DNA from 2 places in the Yersinia sp. 2541 StPb PI genome. Region 2 is predicted to be linked to the other one. Evidence: riboswitches for the same ligand, from Rfam matches in the RefSeq annotation. Region 2 holds a riboswitch; the other holds the start of a gene.

Region 1 (10,965 bases), 1.6 Mb from region 2:
CTGACCAACATTTGATTGACCACTTTGACGGCGTGACGAAAATCCTGCATTTCGCCGTCCAGTTGGGTCGCCAGCGTATCCAATGCCGCCATCTGGTTAACGTCGGTTGCAGTAGTTATCACCGGATCGGCCCCGAGAATGCCCGCCAAATAACGGGTTAAGGTATTGCCGCCCCCCACGTGACCAGACAACAGACTAATGACATGTTGCCCACGCTCATCAATCACCACCACCGCCGGATCACTCATTTTGTCATTCACCAACGGGGCGATAACCCGCACTGTCAGGCCGATAGCCCCGACCACTACCAGTGCCGAATACTGTTTAAATGCCTCACGGATGGTGTCGCCAAAACTGCCATTGAATGGCAGAAAACCCGGTTCCAACAGTTTTTCACTGGTAAAGCAGGTCAGCGGCAAGTGGGTCTGCAAACGCCGCGCCAACCGCACCCCGCCCGGAGTCAGGCAAAATACCGCTATGGATTCAGGCTTGACGATATTCATGGCTAAACCCCGCATCATAGAGTTTGGAATAGTGGTATTCATCGCCGAGGAACGCCCCCACCAAAATCAGTGCAGTTTTATGAATAGCAGCGGCGCGAACCAATTCGGCGATATCAGCCAGCGTACCGCGCACAGTGCGGCTTTCAGCCCATGTCGCTTTGTACACCACCGCAACAGGAGTCGTCGCTGGGTATCCGCCAGCAATCAAACGTTCAGCTACGCGGTCCATCTCTTGCACTGACAAGAAAATCGCCATCGACGTTTGGTGCGCGGCAAACGCCTCCAGTTGCTCCAGCGGCGGCATCGGGGTTCGCCCTTCGATTCGGGTAATAATCAAGCTCTGCGCCACTTCCGGTACGGTGTATTCCACCCCCAGTTGCGCTGCTGCGCCAAGAAAAGCACTGACACCCGGTACCGACACAAAACCAATACCGTGCTCACTCAACACCTCCCCCTGCTCACGGATCGAACCATATAAAGAGAGGTCACCGGTTTGTAATCGCACCACCAACTTGCCAGCCCGCACACCATCAACCATCAGTGTGATGATCTGTTCCAAATTCAAACCCGCGCTATCGTGGCATTGCGCCTCGGGCGAACAATATTCCAGCAGTTCGGTATTGATCAGCGAGCCGGCGTAGATAACCACCTCTGCTTGCTGTAACAACCGGTAGCCTTTCAGGGTGATCAACTCTTTGTCGCCCGGCCCTGCACCGACAAACCAGATTTTTTGTGTATCCCAGGGTTGTAGTACCGCTGTTGATGCAGCATCAGGATGCTCAGACATTGCGCGCCTCCTTGTGGCAGGAAATAAGATAAGTAGGATTATTAGGTTTAAAATAGTGTCCGCTGCCCAAAGGGGTCAGGGTGGAGAGTTGCAACTGCACGCAATCTAACTGGCTGACAGCGCAGTGCTGTAAGTGAGCCAACGCGTCATTAAGGTTGTTGAGCAAAATAAAGGTCAGTACCAAACGGCCATCGGGCTTTAGCGTCATCAGCGCCCAATCAATCAGATCGGTTAAATGCCCGCCGCTGCCACCAATAAAAATGGCATCGGCTGCGGCCGTATTAGGCAAGGGGGCAACGCCTGCAATAATCGCCACATTGTGGCAACCCAGCCGCTGGCGGTTTTCGCTAATCAGTTCCAGTGCCGCTGGGTTGCGCTCAATCGCGGTGACCTGCAAATCGGGGAAGCGCAGTGCCGCCTCCAACGCCACACTGCCCGTCCCGGCGCCCACATCAATCAGGTGGCCATAACAAGGCAACTCCAGCCGTTCCAGTGCCAATGCGCGCACCGCTTCTTTGGTCATCGGGACTTTTTGCCCACGTAAGAACAGATCATCTCTCATTGAGGATCACCACCACATTCATGTCATAACGCGCCGCTACCTGTTGTTGCGACAGACGGTGAATACGTTCATTGGGTTGTGACAGGTTTTCACCGATAATCAAGGTGCGGGACAGACCACGCTGATGTAATGCATCGGCGATGGCACGCGGGCCGATAATACTGTCAGTCACCATCGCCACCTTGTCATGCTGGAAAATCCAGTCAAAATCGGGTACCCGCCCGTGGCTGCTGGTAAGAAAAAGGTCATTCATATCCAGCGCCACTTTGGCACACAGATATTGAATAGCGCTGATGCCGGGCACGATATGTAGCTCGTCAGTGCCGAAGTTCGCCGCCAGCAGTTTGCCAATGCCATACAGCAGAGGATCACCGGAAGCCAATACCACAATGGCGCGAGTTTTGTTGCTATCCAGCCACTCCAGTAACCCCAGCAGATCCGCATCTAACAAGCGGGACTCACGAACATTGCTGCTAAATGTTGCCAGATGGCGCTTCCCGCCCACCAATACCTCAGCCTGGCTGATAGCCCACTGGGCTTCAGGGGTCAGATAGTCGATATCACCTGGGCCGATGCCAACAACCGTAATCATCGCAATGCCTCCACAATTTCATCCAGAGGCCGACTGCTGCCTAACACCTGATTATCGAAAGAGAATAAAATCGCATCGCACTGCGGCGGATTAACGGAGAAACGCATCATTTCAGCAATTCGCTCACAGATACGTTCGGCAATACGGCTGTAGACCGCCTGCCACCCCTGCTCAGCAATCAATTCCATCGCCGCTTCAGTGGTATTGCACTGATTCACTTCAAGCAGTAGCGCATGCGGCGCCCCCATCAGCGCCAGATGGGCAACCAATGTTTCCATACGCCCATCCGCGATATGGCTGTGGGTATGGAAGATACCGGCGGCCACTTTCACTAATTTGCCGGGATGCCCTACCAGCAGCACCTGACGAAAGCCCAGTCGCACGGTTTCCTGCAACATATAGCCGACGAAATTACTCATGGTCACCACCCGCTGGCTGTCGAGGCCCAGATGGTCGCGAACAAAGCGCTCGCCATGATTGCCCGGTACCAGAATGACGCGATCTTCACCCGCCGCGCGCTTCATCTCCAATTCCAATGCCAGCGAGCGTTTCCAGCTCTCTTCCGACATCGGTGTCACAATGCCGGTAGTGCCGATGATGGAAATGCCACCGAGGATCCCCAACCGCCCGTTATAGGTTTTTTTCGCCCGCTCTTGCCCTTCGGGAGCAAAGATCTCTATTTCAGCACCGCGTAACGGGCCGATGACCTCGCGCACTGCTGCCTCGATGGTTTGGCGTGGCGTACGATTAATGGCTGAGCTGCCGACGGGGAGGCCAATACCTTTACGGCTCACTGTCCCGACCCCTTCGCCACCACGCAGAGTAATTTCCGTCTGTTCACGCAGCGTGACGCGAGCAAAAATCAGCATGCCGTGGGTAGCATCAACATCATCACCACCATCTTTGCGGATGGCCGCCGTAGCTTGCTGGCCCTCAATGAGGGGTTGTTCTACATTCAGGCATAACGTGACACCGGAAGGCGTCACAATTGAAATCTGGTCAATCACTTGCTGGCGCAACACCATTAGCGCCGCCACTTTAGCCGCCGCCGTCGCACAAGAACCGGTGGTGTAACCTTTGCGATATTGTTTGCCGTTATGCCAAATGCTGTCTAATTGCTGGTTTTGCAGCATCTGACTGTCATTGACAGTAGCCTCACTCATAGCGCCCCCCGCAACTGATAGAGGATGGCATTGATGATGGCTGCTGCCACATTGCTGCCCCCTTTGCGCCCAAGTGCTGCAATGCATGGCAGGTCACTGGCAACCAAGGCATCTTTGGATTCAGCCGCCCCGACAAACCCCACCGGTACACCAATGACCGCGATCGGTGTGGCGTGGCGTTCCAACAAGCGGAATAACGCAGTCGGGGCATTACCAAAGACAAACAGCTTTTCTCCTGACTCTGCCAGAGCAACATCCACTGCGGCCATCGAGCGAGTAATACCCTGTAGCGGCGCACTCTCCACCACCCGTGGGTCACTGATGTAGCAACGGCATTCGCATCCCATCTGCTTTAACAGCACTTTGTTGATACCGGACATCGCCATCGTAGTATCGGTATAAAGGGTGCAACCCCGGCGGATACCCTCGGCAATATGGGTTAGTACCTGCGGTGAGAAATGCAGAATATCCAGCCAATCAAAATCCGCCGTGGTATGGATAACCCGCTTGATCACCGCTTCTTGCATCTCACTGACAAAGCGAAAGTTCGGGTGCTCATCGGCAATAATGTCACCGATGATGGCAAAACTGTTTTGCTCTATTTCCTGCGGGTTCTTTATATAGTTCATCAGGTTATCCTTGTTAAATGCCGACCAGCAGCAGACGAATCAGGGCAAACAGTAATAGTGCTAATAACGACGCCATCAGCATCAAATGGATAGTGCGCGGGATATCATCCAGCGCCACCTCGCGCCGTTCATCACCGATCCAGGGTTTTTCAACCCGCACGCCAAAGTAATCATTCGGCCCCCCCAGCCGCACGCCCAGCGCACCGGCAACCGTGGCTTCAGACCAGGCACAGTTAGGACTGGCGTGCTGATAACGATCACGCCAGCCGATGCGCAATGCCTGACGGTAATCGGCTCGTAGTAACCACGCGGCTACGCTGAGTAATAACCAGCTCAGACGGGCTGGGATCCAGTTCGCCACATCATCCATCCGTGCCGACACATAACCAATCGCGCGGTATTTTGGCGTTTTGTAACCCACCATCGAATCAAGGGTATTGACTGCTTTGTAAGCCATTGCCAGCGGGGCGCCGCCTAACATCAAAAAGAACAGCGGTGCAATCACGCCATCAACGCTGTTTTCGGCCACTGTCTCTACCACCGCACGGGTGATTTGTGGCTTCTCTAGTTGTGAGGTGTCACGCCCGACAATCCATGACAGCTTCTCGCGGCTTTGTGCCAGCGAACCGTGCTTCAGGGCATCAAATACCAGTAGCGCCGCATCACTCAGGCAACGTCCGGCTAAGAGGGTGTAAATCATCCACACTTGCGCCAACCAGCCGAGCCACGGATTGATGTGTGTCATCAGTGATAAGAACCCCCAACTCAGCAGCCATGTCACGCCGACCACCACCAACCACAGCGCTGCTCCCCCCCACTTCAGTGCCCGTTCGCTGTGACAAACCGCACGGATAGCACGTTGCATGACAGAGATCAGGTTGCCTATCCAGCGCACCGGGTGCGGCCAGTGCGGCGGGTCGCCGAGCCAGCTATCAAGCAAGAAAGCAACAAACCATGCGCTCAGGGTCATAGCACGCTCCGGGCAGCGGTCAGCCAGCCATCAAGCAAACCGGGGCGCTGGGCAAAATGGATATGCAGATAGCTGGCCTGAGTGCGCTGAAGTTGATAGCCACTGTGCCAGCGCTGAATAGCGACACCATCACGCCATTTGCTGCTATCAAATACCGGCGTCAATGGGCTAGTAAAATCGGAATAATGGAATTCATGACCACGCAGAATTTCACCTTGTGCAGCCAATAAGGTGTCACTGCGGGCCTGTGCCTGACAGTAACCAAAGCGAGTCAGCCGTTTCCCCATCCGGCTCTCACCGGCCAAAATGCCAACCATCGGGTGGCGCTGACCACTCTCATCCGTTAAGCCATCACCGAGATACATCAGGCCACCGCATTCGGCATACAGCGGGATCTGTTGGCGATGCGCTTGCTGTAACGCTGCATGCATCGCTGTATTTGCGGCTAAGCGGGCAACGTGAATTTCGGGATAACCTCCCCCGAGATAAATCATCTGGCAATCGGGTAACCGGCGGTCATGAAGTGGGCTGAAACGTTGGATGCGCACGCCTGCCTGCTCTAGCAGGTCAAGGTTATCGGGGTAATAGAAATTGAATGCTTCATCTTCGGCCAAGGCCAGTGTCAGGCCGTTAGCCAGTGTAGACAGAGGTAAGGAAGGCGGGGTGCCGGCAGGCTGTGCCGCACAATGCGTCAGTGCCAGTAATCGGTCGAGATCGATAAAGGCTTCAACCTGCTGTGCCAGCCGTTGCCAGCGGGGCGAGCTGTCGGGCTGATGGGTTCTACCCGCCACGCCCTCACGCTGCTCTTGCACCGGTATCAACCCTAAATGGCGTGATGGCAGCGCGATATCATCCATCACCGGCAAGCGCCCCAGCACGGGAATACCGCAGTAATGCTCGATGGCGTGGCGGATTAGCTGATAATGGTTTTCTGAATTAACACGGTTAACAATCACGCCTGCGATGGTGAGATTTGGGTCAAACTGGCAGAACCCCAGCACGGTAGCCGCAACCGAGGTGGATACCGCCTTGCCATCCACCAGTAAGATAACCGGGCAGCCCAGTTGTTTGGCCATCGCCGCACTACTGCAATAATCGGGATCAGTGCCGTAGCCGTCATACAAGCCCATCACACCTTCGATCACCGCCACATCAGCATGGCGCATGTGCTGGTTATATAACCCATTCAAGGTCGCAGCCGGTAGCATAAAAGCATCGAGGTTACGCGAGGTAACACCACTGACGGCGCTATGCCAGCCGGTATCCAGGTAATCTGGCCCGACCTTAAACGGCTGCACAGATAATCCGCGTGCCATCAGCGCCCGCAGAATACCCAACGTCACGGTTGTTTTACCGCATCCACTGCCGGTACCTGCGATAATAAATGCTTGTTTGCCAGACCGTTGCATAAAAAATCCCGCCATTTCGAGCGGGATATGCAGTGTCAAAAAGGTGCGTCTGCGCAACGTCACCGCAGCGCGCATCTAATGACAACCCACTTCCCACCGAAGGAGTTGAATATATTTTACCGATTTGGCTGGTCTTCTGGCTTAGCGTCATCCTCTCCCGCACCTTCCCAATCCGGTGGATCAGTGGTTTCAGCGGGTTCGTCGGCATCACAGCAGCGGGGGCTGCGGGGGATTGTCACCCCCTTCCCTGTCGTGTATTAAGTGCCAATGCGTACACGACATAACCATTTCAGTAACTTCCCCCTCGTATTGATAGCTACAGTGTTGTTAGCAATTCTCACGCACCTGCATCACTGACCTTAGTCAGCTCCACGGGTTTGTTCGTTTGCTACCTTGCTGCAACGCCAACTACGTTGGGGTATGTATTTATCTAATACAGTAGATTATTTTATTTCTATTTCGTTATAGAATTTATCTCTTTATTTACACAGTTGTAACGTCAACTGATTTATTAAATCCGGTTAACGTTAATATACTCTTTTCCACAAATAAAAAATGGTTAATTTCATTTTTTGGGGATTATTTTTTGGTGTCAACACAGCAAATAATTGCCACTGCATTATTAAAAATAATTTAAAAACAATCAGTTAGAAAGATAACGGCATTTAAGAGCATAACAAAAAATTGTCATTATTTATTTAATATATTAATACCCATCACCGTTCTTAAATATATAAACGTGAGCATAGAGCATGACTAATTGTTATTAGATCAATAACTGTCATTCCATTTCACTGCGTTCAGAAGAAAGTGAACGAAATACCTGCGGTGTCACATTATAGGTCTGGCGGAACACCTTGCAAAAATAGCTGGTTTGGGAAAATCCAAGATTTTTGGCAATACTGGCAATGCTCCAATCACTGTGCTGCAACATCTCTCTGGCATTGGCCATGCGTTGTTGGTTGACCCAGGCATTGAAGCCGATCCCCTGATATTTTTTAAATAATTTACTGAAATAGTAAGGGCTGAGATACACCTTGCCAGCCACTTCTTCCAACCGGAGCTCTTCTGACAAATGCGTGTCTATATAGCGTAGTGCTTTCTTCATTTTGCTGTCATGCGGGTGGACCGGCCGTATTCTGCCCGGCTCTTTACTCCCCATATTGTCATTGATTACAACAAAATTGAGGTGTTTTTTCAGGCAGTTCTCAACAATCAGCTTCAGCAAATCAGCCGAGGCTATTACTCGAGAAAAATCCATTATCGGTACATTATGGAACTCATCCATTAGCGCCGGATTCTGCTGCCAGTTATTATCGACATTCAGAATATCAATAAGGTAAACATCTGCATGCAGCCGGACCTGACCACATAACACAAAGCCCACCAGATGGCCGGCAATCACCAAAGGAATAGAAAAATCAGTTAATCCGGCATGGCAGCGGTAGATGCAGGGCTCATTGGATTTGGACGCTTCAAGGCCACCACAACGATCACTCATCCGACAGCGCAGATGGTTAACCGGATCTTGACGCATTAATTGACAAAATGGGGTGAAATTAAACAGGTCAGAGATTTCCTCACCGTGAATATTCACCACCACCACCGCCAATCCGGTGGCTTGGGCAAAATCCTGGGCGATTTTATTTATGAGCTCTGAGTTAAGAGAACTGGCAGAAATCATGATAAAACCTCTCAGTTAATTTATTGTTATTAAATTTTATTTTATTGTTATAAAGCATCCCTGTAATAAGTAATATGTTAGAACATTGTTATTTAGTCATTCCTATTCACCAGGTTAAAATCTATTTCCCTGAAAAGGTAAAGTAACAATTTACTCTACCAGAGTCATAAACGTCAGGGGACCATTAATGAGCCATTAACCAGAATGGATCACGAAATTTCCTCACCCAGTGTCAGATGAGGAAATCCACGTTGCTTTATAAATTAACTTTCTCATCCTCTAACTTACAGGTATTACAAGGTAGATTTTTGCCAATGAGGAAGCGATAAACTGCGGCCCCGAGGCAAGCACCAATAATCGGCGCCACAATCGGAATAATGAAATAAGGGATATCACGGCCGCCGGTCATTGAGATTTTTCCCCAACCAGCAAAGAAGGTAAATAATTTAGGACCAAAATCACGTGCTGGATTCATGGCAAAACCAGTTAATGGAGCGGTAGAAGCACCAATAACCGCCACCAGAATACCGATCAATAGTGGACCTAATGCACCACGTGGCACACCGTTACCATCATCAGTTAGTGCCATAATCAGCCCCATAAGAATCGAGGTGATAATAATTTCAACAAATGCAGCCTGCCATACGCTGATTGCCGGTGATGGGAAGGTGCTGAAGATACTGGCTAATTGCAGACTTTCCATGCTGCCACGCACCATCTGGTGTGCGGCTTCAAAATCAGTAAATAAATTATGATAGAGCATATAGGCCAGTGCCGCGCCACCAAAAGCACCGGCAACTTGAGCAATGCTGTACGGGATGACTTTCCGTGCAGGGAAACAGGCAAATAGCCATAACGCGATAGTAATGGCCGGGTTGAGGTGAGCACCGGAAATTCCTGCCGTCAGGTAGACCGCCAGTGAAATACCCAGCCCCCACACGATACAGATTTCCCACAAACCAAAACTGGCACCTGCTACTTTCAATGCAGCTAAACAACTAATACCAAAAAACAAAAACAGCCCGGTACCGAGGAATTCCGCAATACACTGCGCTTTTAGTGAGTCGTTCATAGATTTACCCTGCTTGTGATTATTATGATCAATCTATCCAAAATAGATGAAGTAATGCACGGCCCATGACCCAGCCACTATAAAGAGAGCAAAAATGAAAGTGTTGTCGTGATGTGCCATTAATTAAACAAAAAGTAGACCTGCAATAACAAATTATTGTCATTTGCGCAGAAAAGTTAGCGCCAACACCGTGTTAACAGGCACTTTTATGCTTTATTCAGCTATATGACTTTCTTGCCATTTATTCTTTCCGTTATTGTTATCAAGCTCGCACTTTTGTGGCTACTCCCCCCTCAGGTGTATCATTATATTTATGCGTGCGATCACGCGAACTATTAATCGGGCGGGTGCGCAATTAGCAGATTTAATACCTACTGTCACCTAATAAATTGTAATTCTGAATATGCAATAGCCAGTTATTACCACCCAATATCAACGAAATAACGTTTTAAAACATAATATTAAGTTATAGCCATGACAATAATTTGTTATTTCCTCACTAACCATTCCCGTCAGTAAATTCAATACAGCCATTCTTTTTCATTGCTTGTTTGTATATTCGTTCTCAGCACGAACCTGACAACTTTATTTTTAAACTTACCGAATTTATTTTTTTAAATTTACTGAATGGCACCAACACGACAGTTTTTATTTTAGAACCTGAAGCGCGTTTGAAACCGTAATAGCTGCATTTCCAACGCACAAACATCAGGTTCCTGACATCCCCGTCGAGGTATTTATGCAACAAGAAGCACTAGGAATGGTGGAAACCAAAGGGTTGACTGCAGCCATTGAGGCTGCGGACACCATGGTGAAATCGGCCAATGTGACATTAGTCGGCTATGAAAAAATTGGCTCTGGTCTGGTCACCGTCATCGTACGTGGTGATGTGGGCGCAGTTAAAGCAGCCACTGATGCCGGTGCAAGTGCGGCTGCGAAAGTGGGTGAAGTGAAATCGACCCATGTCATCCCACGTCCACACACCGATGTCGAGAAGTTCTTGCCAAAGGGAAATAGCTAATGAAAAGCAATGACCTGGTCGACCAAATCATGGCGCAGGTGATAGCAAAAGTCAGCGAACACGCTCCGGCGTCTTCTAAACAACCCTCCTATAAACAACGAGATACGGCTATGGCTGAGAAGACTTGCAGTTTAACGGAATTTGTTGGTACCGCGATTGGTGACACGGTCGGACTAGTGATCGCCAACGTCGACAGCGCCCTACTGGACGCAATGAAGCTGGAAAAACGCTATCGCTCCATCGGTATTTTGGGCGCACGTACCGGCGCTGGCCCGCACATCATGGCGGCCGATGAAGCTGTCAAAGCCACTAATACTGAAGTGGTCAGTATTGAGTTACCCCGCGATACCAAGGGCGGTGCCGGTCATGGCTCGCTGATCATCTTCGGTGGTGATGATGTTTCTGATGTGAAACGTGCCGTCGAAGTGGCGCTGAAAGAGCTGGATCGGACCTTCGGCGATGTTTACGCCAATGAAGCCGGTCACATTGAATTGCAGTACAGCGCACGTGCCAGCCACGCATTGGAAAAAGCATTTGGCGCGCCATTGGGCCGTTCTTGCGGAGTGATAGTCG
Region 2 (10,965 bases):
GTCATCTGTTGTTGATGTGCCCAAGCTAACAGATGTGCGATATGTTCGGCACTCGGCCCCATCATCTCGGCGCCGAGGAAACGGCCGGTTCCCTGTTCGCCATAAACGCGCAAAATACCTTTGTTTTTCAGCATGACACGCGAGCGCCCCTGATTTTCAAAAGAGACTTCACCGATTTCAAAACAACCACATGCACTGAATTTTTGTGATAACTCACGGAAGGTTGAGCCTACCATCGCAATTTGTGGGTCAGAGAAAACAACCGAGATAGGGCTGCGACGTAAGCCGGGAACCACTTCAGGGAATCCACCTGCATTCACTCCGGCGATACGGGCTTGATCGCTAGCCTCATGCAGTAATGGTAATTGGTTACTGGCATCACCGGCGATAAAGATATGTGGCACGCTGGTTTGCAGGGTAAGTCGATCAGCTTGCGGAACCCCTCGTTCGTCCAGAATGAGGGACGTATTTTCCAGACCCAGTTTATCCACATTAGGGCGACGACCAGTGGCAGCTAACACGTAATCAACCATGGTCTCTTGCGGTTTACCGGTTTTATCCAGATAGCGGATAAAGACTTTATCCCCCTCACGCTGCATGACTTCCACTTTCACGTCTGGGTCAAGATAGAACTCTTCACCCAAGGCTTTCGCGGCGTAATTACGTACAATGCTGTCAGTCAGTGGGCCAACACCACCACCGACACCGAACATTTTTACTTGAACGCCCAGCCGGTGCAGTGCCTGACCGAGTTCCAGACCAATAACACCAGGTCCGAATACCGCAACAGATTCGGGTAGGTCATCCCAGCTAAACACATCATCATTAACTATCAGTCGGTCACCCAGCTCATCCCAGGCTGTGGGCCAGGTTGGGCGGGAGCCAGTCGCAATCACGATACGCTGCGCAACAATACGCGTATGATCATCAACTTGTAGCGTATTATCATCAATGAAACGGGCATAGCCTTGAATTTTGTCCGCGGCTGGAATGTTATCTACACCCTCCAGCACAAAACCAACAAACCGGTCGCGCTCACGTTTAACACGACTCATCACTTCACGGCCATTAATCAGAATATCGCCTTGCGGGTGAATACCAAATTTAGGCGCTTTTTCAATATGATGTACGGCTTCGGCTGCTGCAATCAGCAGTTTGGATGGCATGCAACCAACGCGTGCACAGGTGGTACCGTATTCGCCACCTTCAATCATCACCACACTTGGGGTTGACAGTTTGGCAGCGCGATAAGTGCCAAGTCCGGCAGTGCCGCCGCCAATTACGGCGACATCAACGTTTAAGGTTTTCATGTCTGCTCCTAACATAAAAAGGGTAGGCCGAAGCCTACCAAGTATACCCTTCGTATTTGAAGCTACAGGGTTGCTGGCTACATTTGTTACTCGGCCCATCCTTGGGCCTCGCCTCTGCGAGGCCGCTGCCAGCAGCGTTCAAATCTGCTCCCGGCAGATTTGTCACCCGAATCACTTACTGGTCTTGACCTTAAAAATAAGTAAGCTCATCGAGATGAGTTCACTTGCCGCCTACCTGTAACTCCAATGACTTTGGGTATTCACATTATCTTCACTCTATTAATATTATTAAGCAGATAAGTAATTTTCCAAATCATCACTGCCACCAATATGACGGCCACCGATAAATACTTGTGGCACAGTTCCACGACCAGTGACAGCACGCAAGCTGACGGTTGTCGCATCTTTACCCAGCACGATCTCCTCATACTGAATCCCGCGTTCTTGCAGCATTTGTTTCGCTTTGGCACAGAATGGGCAGCCCGGTTTGGTAAAGACAGATACCGACTCCTGTACTTTAAAGTCGGGTGCCAGATATTTCAGCATGGTATCGGCATCGGACACTTCAAACGGGTCACCCGGCTTATTTGGCTCCACAAACATTTTCTCAACCACACCGTTACGCACCAGCATCGAGTAACGCCATGAACGTGGACCGAAGCCCAGATCAGCTTTCTCAACCAGCATGTTCATGCCCTTGGTGAATTCGCCGTTACCATCTGGAACGAAAGTAATATTTTCAGCATGCTGATCAGCTTTCCAGGCATTCATCACGAAGGTATCGTTGACTGATACGCACAGAATGCTATCAACACCGTGCTGTTTAAACACAGCGGCCAGTTCGTTATAGCGTGGCAGATGGCTGGAAGAACAAGTCGGGGTAAATGCACCCGGTAGTGAAAATACAATCACTGTTTTATTGCTGAACAAATCGTCAGTGGTTACATCAACCCACTGGTCCCCCTGACGGGTATGGAAAGTTACTTGTGGGATTTTTTTACCTTCTTGGCTAGTAAACATCTGTAACTCCTTAATTAAAAAATAAAATATTTAAATTTTTATGAATATCTTTTCGTTGGGGCACATTATTCATTTTATCACTTGATAGATCTAATCACTGATTGCTATCTTATCTATCGTCAATGGCTATCATAAAGCGGAGCACAGATGAATATTCGTGATTTAGAATACTTGGTGGCGCTGGCTGAATTCAGGCATTTCCGGCGTGCTGCCGACTCTTGCCATGTCAGCCAACCCACATTAAGTGGTCAGATTCGTAAGCTGGAAGATGAGTTGGGCGTGATGTTGCTGGAGCGCACTAGCCGTAAGGTCTTGTTTACGCAGGCTGGGTTGTTGCTAGTGGAACAAGCCAGAACTATATTGCGAGAAGTAAAGGTACTGAAAGAGATGGCCAGCTTGCAGGGCGAAAGCATGTCCGGTCCACTGCATATCGGCCTGATACCTACTGTCGGGCCTTATTTGTTGCCGCAAATCATTCCCATGTTGCATAAGGCATTCCCGAAATTGGAAATGTATCTGCATGAAGCACAAACCCAGAATCTTCTGGCTCAGTTGGACAGTGGCAAGCTGGACTGTGCCATTCTGGCACTGGTCAAAGAGACCGAAGCTTTTATCGAAGTTCCGCTATTTGATGAGCCGATGAGCCTGGCTATTTATGCCGATCATCCATGGGCCGATCGTGACAGAGTGCAAATGCATGAGCTGGCGGGTGAGAAATTATTGATGTTGGAAGATGGCCACTGCCTGCGCGATCAGGCGATGGGCTTCTGTTTCCAGGCCGGTGCAGAGGAAGACACCCATTTCCGCGCCACCAGTTTGGAAACTCTGCGTAATATGGTGGCTGCGGGGAGCGGCATTACTTTGCTGCCGTCGTTGGCGGTACCGAATGAGCGCAAGCGTGATGGCGTATGCTATCTGGAGTGCTACAAGCCTGTGCCTAAACGCACTATCGCGTTGGTGTACCGCCCCGGTTCCCCACTGCGTGGCCGCTATGAGCAACTGGCCGAGGCGATACGTGAACACATGCAACCGCGTATGAATCCAGATGTTATCAAGGAAAAGCTAGAACAGGCGGTTTAAACCGTTCAGTGCTGCCACACGATAGGCTTCAGCCATCGTCGGATAGTTGAAGGTTGTATTAACGAAATATTCGATAGTATTGCCTTCTCCTTTCTGTTCCATAATCGCCTGTCCGATGTGGATAATTTCCGCTGCACGTTCGCCAAAGCAATGAATACCCAAGATTTGCTTGGTTTCTCGATGGAACAGGATTTTTAAGCTACCGGTATCCATCCCGACGATTTGCGCGCGCGCCAGATGTTTAAATTGCGCCCGGCCGACCTCGTAGGGCACTTTCATCGCGGTCAAATCTTGCTCGGTTTTCCCAACCGAACTGATTTCCGGGATGGTGTAAATACCCGTCGGAATATCCTCGATCAAATGAACGTTGGCTTCGCCTTTGATCATTGCTTGTGCCGCGATACGCCCCTGATCATAGGCCGCAGAGGCCAGACTCGGGTAACCAATCACATCACCCACCGCATACACATGGGGCAGCGCTGTCTGGTACATGCTATTGACCTTCAGCAGACCACGGCTATCAGCTTCCAGGCCGATGTTTTCCAACCCTAAACCGCCGGTATTACCGGTACGACCATTGGCATACAACAAGCAGTCTGCTTTGACCTTTTTACCTGATTTCAGATGGACAATAACCCCATCAAGGGTTCCCTCAATTTGCTCAAACTCTTCGTTGTGACGGATAACGACACCGTTATTCCAGAAGTGGTAAGAGAGGGCATCTGACATTTCCTGATCAAGGAAGGCCAGTAGGCGGTCGCGGGTATTGATTAAATCAACTTTGACGCTCAAACCACGGAAGATTGAAGCATATTCACAACCAATAACCCCTGCGCCATAGATAATGACGTGCTGAGGTTCATGGCTGAGCTGTAAAATGGTATCGCTGTCGTAAATCCGTTCATGGCTAAAATCAACATTCGCCGGGCGATAGGGGCGTGAACCTGTAGCAATCACAATGTTATCAGCGCGTAGTGTATCGTTGGTGCCATCGGCATAACGCACGTTGATAGTATTGGCATCAATAAAGCTGGCATCGCCTGAAAACATATGGCAGTGATTGCGATCGTAAAAACCCTGACGCATACGTGTCTGTTGATTAATAACACGATCAGCATGGTTTAAAATATCAGCGAAAGAAGAACTGATGGTTCGGGCATTGTCGCTGTAGAGTGGATTTTGGTTGAATTCGATAATACGGCTAACGGCGTGGCGCAAAGCTTTGGAAGGGATAGTGCCCCAATGGGTACATCCACCGCCCACATTATTATACCGTTCAATTACGGCAACACGGGCACCTTGCTTGACCAACCCCATAGCGGCACCTTCACCGCCAGGACCCGAGCCAATAACAATGGCATCAAAATGGAAGTGCTGTTGCATGTAGGAGAGACCTATTCTTATACAAAATTACAACGATACATTAACATCATCCCAACCAGATACCCAATAGATTTCAAGATGCAGCCAACACATCTGTAAATTGAAAGATGACAGGTATAAATCAATCAACCATGGGTAAATCACCGTGATGTGTGTTGTAAAGCGGCAATTCAGTATTGGGATGATACGTTTGTATAACGGTTGTTACTATAAAGTTTGGTATATTGCTGACTATATATCTTAGATTGAGAATTTGGATATCCCTTGGGCACGATTATGGGCGTCAGAGCACAACAAAAAGAGCGGACTCGTCGTTCCCTTATCGAAGCGGCGTTCAGCCAACTGAGCGCTGAGCGGAGTTTCGCCAGCCTTAGCTTGCGGGAAGTCTCTCGCGAAGCTGGTATCGCACCGACTTCTTTCTACCGGCATTTTCGCGATGTCGACGAACTTGGCCTGACAATGGTCGATGAAAGCGGCCTGATGTTGCGCCAACTGATGCGTCAGGCTCGCCAGCGGATTGCCAAGGGCGGCAGTGTTATCCGTACCTCCGTATCTACATTTATGGAATTTATCGGTAATAACCCGAATGCATTTCGCTTATTGCTGCGCGAGCGTTCCGGCACGTCCGCCGCATTTCGTGCCGCAGTGGCTCGTGAAATTCAGCATTTTATTGCTGAGCTGGCAGATTACCTCGAATTGGAAAACCACATGCCACGCAGCTTCACTGAAGCTCAGGCTGAGGCCATGGTCACAATTGTCTTCAGTGCTGGTGCAGAAGTGCTGGACGTGGATATTGAACAACGGCGACAGTTAGAGGAACGCTTGGTCTTACAACTGCGGATGATCTCCAAGGGCGCTTATTATTGGTATCGCCGCGAGCAGGAAAAACTCGCCGTATCTCGCACTTAATAAGGTAAGGAAAATGATGGAACAGTCTCGCCGTGAAATCGGCACCCTGTTGCTGGCGTTGATTACTGGCCTGGCAATAAATGGTTCATTTAACACGTTATTCAGCGCGTTTGTGCCTTTTTCAGTTTTTCCGCTGCTAACGTTAATATTAGCCGTATATTGTTTGCATCAGCGCTACCTCAATTTCGCCATGCCACATGGCTTGCCAGTACTGGCCTCCGCGTGTTTCTTGCTCGGGATTTTGCTGTATAGCGCGATTGTTCGGGTTGAGCATCCGGCAATTGGTTCTAATTTCGTTCCTTCTATTCTCAGTGTCGTGTTGGTGTTCTGGATCTTGTTTAAGCTAAAAGCACGTAAGTCGGTGCAATCAGAATCTGAGCCAGATAATTCGGATAACCAGCAGCCGCAATAACCTGAAAGCGATATGTTTTAAAACGACATATTTTAAAACGAAAAAGGGCAACATCGCGTTGCCCTTTTACTTATCTATTGCCTGTCAGCCGCGCTTTTCCAGCAATACCCCACACTCCATATGATGGGTGTAGGGGAACTGATCGAACAGTGCTAATCGGCTGATTTTATGTGTCTGTTGTAACTGTTCCAGATTGGCGCACAGCGTTTCAGGGTTACAGGAGATATAAAGGATACGCGGATAACCTTGTACCAGCTTGACTGTCTCGCTATCCAGCCCGCTGCGCGGGGGATCGACAAAAATGGTCTCGCAGTTATAACTGCTCAGATCAATACCCTTCAAACGGTTAAACTCGCGTACACCTTGCATTGCCTGGGTAAACTCTTCAGCCGACATGCGGATAATTTGCACGTTATCGATATTATTTGCCGCGATATTGTATTGTGCTGCTGCCACTGAGGGTTTAGCGATTTCTGTTGCCAACACCCGTGCAAAATTGCGTGCTAGCGCCAACGAGAAATTACCATTACCGCAATACAACTCCAATAAATCACCGCTGGCGTTTTTAGTGGCATCAATCGCCCATTCCAGCATATGAATATTCACCGCTGCATTCGGTTGGGTGAAACTATTCTCCACCTGACGATAAATCATTTCACGCCCAGCAACCGGTAACACTTCATCGATATAGTCGTGATCTAGCATGATTTTAGTTTTCGATGCCCGGCCAATCAGTTGCAGATCAAAACCTTGTTCGCGTAGCTTTTCACGCAATTCCAGCGCCTTCTGCTGCCACTCTTCATCTAATTGACGGTGATACAGCAAAGAGGCGATCAATTTACCGCTTAGGGTAGATAAGTAATCAATCTGGAACAGTTTACGCCGCAAAATCGGTTCGGCCCTGATGGCCGTCATCAGCGCACTCATCAGACGATTGATCAACAAACTTGCCACCGGGAACTGTTCAACACGGATACGCTGTTTGGTCTGCTGGTCAAACATGATGTGGTACAAGTCATCTTCATCGTGCCAAACGCGAAACTCGGCTCTCATGCGGTAATGCTCTGCCGGAGAACGGAATATTTCCGCAGCAGGTGCCTGAAACGGCAACATCATCGTCTGAATACGGGCAGATTTTTCCGCCAGTTGTTGGTCGTAACTGTCTGTTGGCAGGATGTCGGGAGTCATGTTTCTTCTCGTCTGGCCATTATAAAAGAGAGGTATTGCTGCGGATTGTAGGGAAAGTGGGAGTGATGTCCAGTTTTGTTGTGTTTATTCCCTATAACGAGGATGGAAGTCTAGACATCTATTTTACTTGATCGTAGCATTGCGGTCCGGCCTCATGCTGTTACTTAAACACCTACGAGTTAAAAGGGAATCCGGTGTAAATCCGGAGCTGACGCGCAGCGGTAAGGGGAAGTTACGGCGATAGGTTTCAACCAGACACTGTCCGCAAGGGCGGGAAGTCATCGCCAGCTCTATTTCACGGTATTAATTCATTTAAGTAATGAAGAAGACGTGACATCAGAGATCCCAAGCCCGAAGACCTGCCGGTATTACGTCGCAATATGCGTGGTCGTCGCGAACTATCGGCCATGGCACTGCGGCATCCGCCAATTGAGTTTGGATGCTTGTATTCATGACAATTAAAAAATATACGCTGATCACAGCCCTTTCTGTGACGGCATTTTCTGGATGGGCCCAGGACAGCAACACGACAGGTAATAAAGACGAAATGGTGGTTACCGCCAACCGTTTCAAACAGCCAGTTTCCACGGTATTGGCACCCACCGATGTAGTAACGCGTGATGATATCGACCGCTGGCAGGCAAAAAGCCTCAATGAAGTGATGCGCCGGCTACCTGGCGTGGATATTGCCCAAACCGGGGGGCTAGGCCAAGGCTCTTCTATGTATATCCGTGGTACCGAAGCCCGCCATGTATTAGTGCTGATCGATGGCATTCCTCTGGCGCGAACCGGTATCATCAATAGTGTCGACTTTAATCAAATACCTCTCTCTCTGGTGCAACGTGTTGAATATATTCGCGGGCCTCGCTCTGCCGTATATGGCTCTGGGGCGATTGGTGGTGTAATTAACGTGATTACACAGTCAGACCAGGAAGGTGGGCAGATTAATGCCGGGGTTGGTTCTAAAGGTTACCAGCAATATGACGGCAGCGTTCGCCAACGTTTTGGTGATACTTTAGCGACGATAGCGGGCGGCTATCAAACCACGAACGGTTTTAACATTAAACCCGACTCACCTAATCCAGTGGATAGCGATCGGGATGGTTTTCGTAATAAAAATTTTTGGGCGGGGCTAGAGCATCAGTTCAACCAAGATATATCCGGTTTCGTCAGAGGTTATGGTTACACCAATAATACTGATTACGATGTTGGCAGTATTTCTTCCCCTGCTTACAGTGGCGATGAGGAGCGATTATATAACCATACTTATGACGCAGGGCTACGTTATGCTGCGGGGGCTTTCTCCTCTCAATTAATCGGTAGCTATCAGAAATACAAAGATTATAACTACAGCAGCCAATATGGGCGTTATGGTGAGGCGACTACGCTGGACGATATGGATCAGCGTAACGTGCAATGGGGTAATACATACAGTTTTGAGAGTGCAACGCTGAGTGCTGGCGTTGACTGGCAGCAACAGCGTTTGACCTCATCGAGTACCACTATCTCTGATGCATATAAGCGGGATAATACCGGTTTGTATCTTAGCGGGCAGCAGAAGATTGGTAGTGTGACGCTGGAAGCCTCGGGCCGCGAAGATAAAGATGAGCAGTTTGGCTGGCATGAGACCTGGCAAACCGCCGCAGGTTGGGAATTTATCCCCGATTATCGTGCGACATTATCCTATGGAACAGGATTTTTGGCCCCGTCACTGGGTCAGCAGTATGGTTCGCAGCGCTTTGATATCATATCAAACAGTGATTTGAAACCTGAGGAGTCCCGCCAATGGGAGGCAGGTCTGGAAGGATTGACTGGCCCACTTGATTGGCGTTTGTCTGCTTATCGCTACAAAATTGAAAACCTGATCGATTACTTCTCCGACCCAAATACATACAAAGGGCAGTATTACAATGTTGATTCGGCAACGATAAAAGGGGTTGAATGGACAGGTAGCGTCGATACCGGCATTTTCAATCACCAGATCACATTGCAATATATGGATCCGCGTAATGATAAGAATAATGAAGTTTTAGCCCGTCGTTCTAAACAGCAAGCCAAGTATCAATTAGATTGGACAATGTTCAATCTGGATATGGACGTTTCTTATCAGTACTACGGTAAACGCTATGACAATAGCACCTCAGCCTATAGCTCGACTCAACGTGAATTACCGAGTTATAGCACGGTAGATGTTTCAGCGAGTTATCCGGTTACTTCTCATCTTACAGTTCGTGGTAGAATTGCTAACCTGTTTGATAAAGATTACGAAACGGCTTATGGCTATAAAACCGCTGGACGAGAGTATTACCTCACCGGAAGCTATAACTTCTAAGGCTGATACTGCCCCTCGCCCGACAGCACTGATTTTTGACTCAGGTGTTGGCGGGCTATCTGTCTATCAAGAGATTCGGCAGTTGTTGCCGGATCTCCACTATATATATGCTTTCGACAATGTCGCTTTCCCTTATGGGGAGAAGTCCGGTGAGTTTATCGTTGAACGCGTTCTGGAAATTGTCACTGCGGTGCAGCAGCGCCATCCGCTGGCAATCGTCGTCATTGCCTGTAACACCGCCAGCACAGTAGTACTTCCTGCTTTACGTGAACGCTTTGCATTCCCTGTGGTTGGGGTTGTTCCTGCTATCAAACCGGCGGTGCGATTAACCCGCAATGGTGTTGTTGGCTTATTGGCTACCCGTGGCACGGTACATGCTTCCTATACACGGGACTTGATTGAGCGCTTTGCTACCGATTGCAAAATTGAATTGCTGGGTTCATCTGAGCTGGTGGAACTGGCAGAGTCCAAGTTGCATGGTGGTGCTGTACCTATCGAAACATTAAAGAAAATCCTCCACCCATGGTTGGCAATGCGTGAGCCGCCGGACACCATTGTATTGGGGTGCACTCATTTCCCTCTATTAGTAGAAGAGTTGGCGCAAGTGTTGCCTGAAGGTACTCGCATGGTCGATTCCGGTGCCGCAATTGCTCGTCGCACTGCTTGGCTCATCTCTTCTCAAGAAAATGTAGTTTCTTCTCAGGAAGATAATATTGCTTACTGCATGGCGTTGAATGCAGATACTGACGTTTTATTACCCGTTTTGCAGGGTTATGGCTTCCCGGTGCTGCAAAAACTGCCAATTTAAAGGCGTTTTGACTAAAGATTCAGCGGTTGAAAAGTTTTTTCAAATTAGGGGTTGCAGGCTGTCAGGAACTCCCTATAATGCGCCTCCACTGACCGGGAACAACGAAACAGACTTCGCCGGGTCAGGAAGCGAAAAGAATGATTTTGACTTCGAAAGAAACCAAAGAAACTCTTGACTCTTCAGCGGGAAAGCGTATTATCTGCCTCCCGCGTTACCGTAAGATTCGCCGAAAGGCAAACGGGTAACGAACGCTCTTTAACAATTTATCAGACAATCTGTGTGGGCACTCGCAAGACGATATCGAAGCCTGTTTCGGCAGGCAGAAGAAATATCAAAGTCTTGAAGAGTGACCAAAGCAGTACACATTTGAACTTCGGTTCGAATGCATATTTGCAGAAAGTAATCTTTGAGCATCGCTGCTTTTATTAGTAGCAAATCAAACAAATCTTAAATTGAAGAGTTTGATCATGGCTCAGATTGAACGCTGGCGGCAGGCCTAACACATGCAAGTCGAGCGGCAGCG

What was found. Region 2 has a riboswitch for cobalamin ahead of btuB (TonB-dependent vitamin B12 receptor BtuB). Riboswitches for the same ligand answer to the same signal wherever they lie in the genome.
Region 1: another riboswitch for cobalamin. It lies ahead of V1953_RS13550 (cobyrinate a,c-diamide synthase); the one in region 2 lies ahead of btuB (TonB-dependent vitamin B12 receptor BtuB).

Annotation. Positions count from the first base shown of each region.
Region 1 covers NZ_JAZGQB010000001.1:3,002,937-3,013,901, forward strand. The annotation lists gene cbiG (cobalt-precorrin 5A hydrolase) at 1-503, opposite strand, end outside; gene V1953_RS13520 (cobalt-precorrin-4 methyltransferase) at 484-1,290, opposite strand; gene V1953_RS13525 (decarboxylating cobalt-precorrin-6B (C(15))-methyltransferase) at 1,283-1,852, opposite strand; gene V1953_RS13530 (cobalt-precorrin-7 (C(5))-methyltransferase) at 1,842-2,444, opposite strand; gene cbiD (cobalt-precorrin-5B (C(1))-methyltransferase CbiD) at 2,441-3,607, opposite strand; gene V1953_RS13540 (cobalt-precorrin-8 methylmutase) at 3,604-4,236, opposite strand; gene cbiB (adenosylcobinamide-phosphate synthase CbiB) at 4,250-5,206, opposite strand; gene V1953_RS13550 (cobyrinate a,c-diamide synthase) at 5,203-6,615, opposite strand; cobalamin riboswitch at 6,725-6,919, opposite strand; gene pocR (transcriptional regulator PocR) at 7,397-8,299, opposite strand; gene pduF (propanediol diffusion facilitator PduF) at 8,556-9,371, opposite strand; gene pduA (propanediol utilization microcompartment protein PduA) at 10,111-10,392, shown strand; gene pduB (propanediol utilization microcompartment protein PduB) at 10,392-10,965, shown strand, end outside.
Region 2 covers NZ_JAZGQB010000001.1:4,571,612-4,582,576, reverse strand. The annotation lists gene V1953_RS20570 (dihydrolipoyl dehydrogenase) at 1-1,310, opposite strand, end outside; gene V1953_RS20565 (glutathione peroxidase) at 1,599-2,330, opposite strand; gene oxyR (DNA-binding transcriptional regulator OxyR) at 2,478-3,410, shown strand; gene sthA (Si-specific NAD(P)(+) transhydrogenase) at 3,393-4,793, opposite strand; gene fabR (HTH-type transcriptional repressor FabR) at 5,070-5,702, shown strand; gene V1953_RS20545 (YijD family membrane protein) at 5,716-6,114, shown strand; gene trmA (tRNA (uridine(54)-C5)-methyltransferase TrmA) at 6,199-7,302, opposite strand; cobalamin riboswitch at 7,433-7,683, shown strand; gene btuB (TonB-dependent vitamin B12 receptor BtuB) at 7,754-9,634, shown strand; gene murI (glutamate racemase) at 9,579-10,442, shown strand; rRNA gene V1953_RS20525 (16S ribosomal RNA) at 10,892-10,965, shown strand, end outside.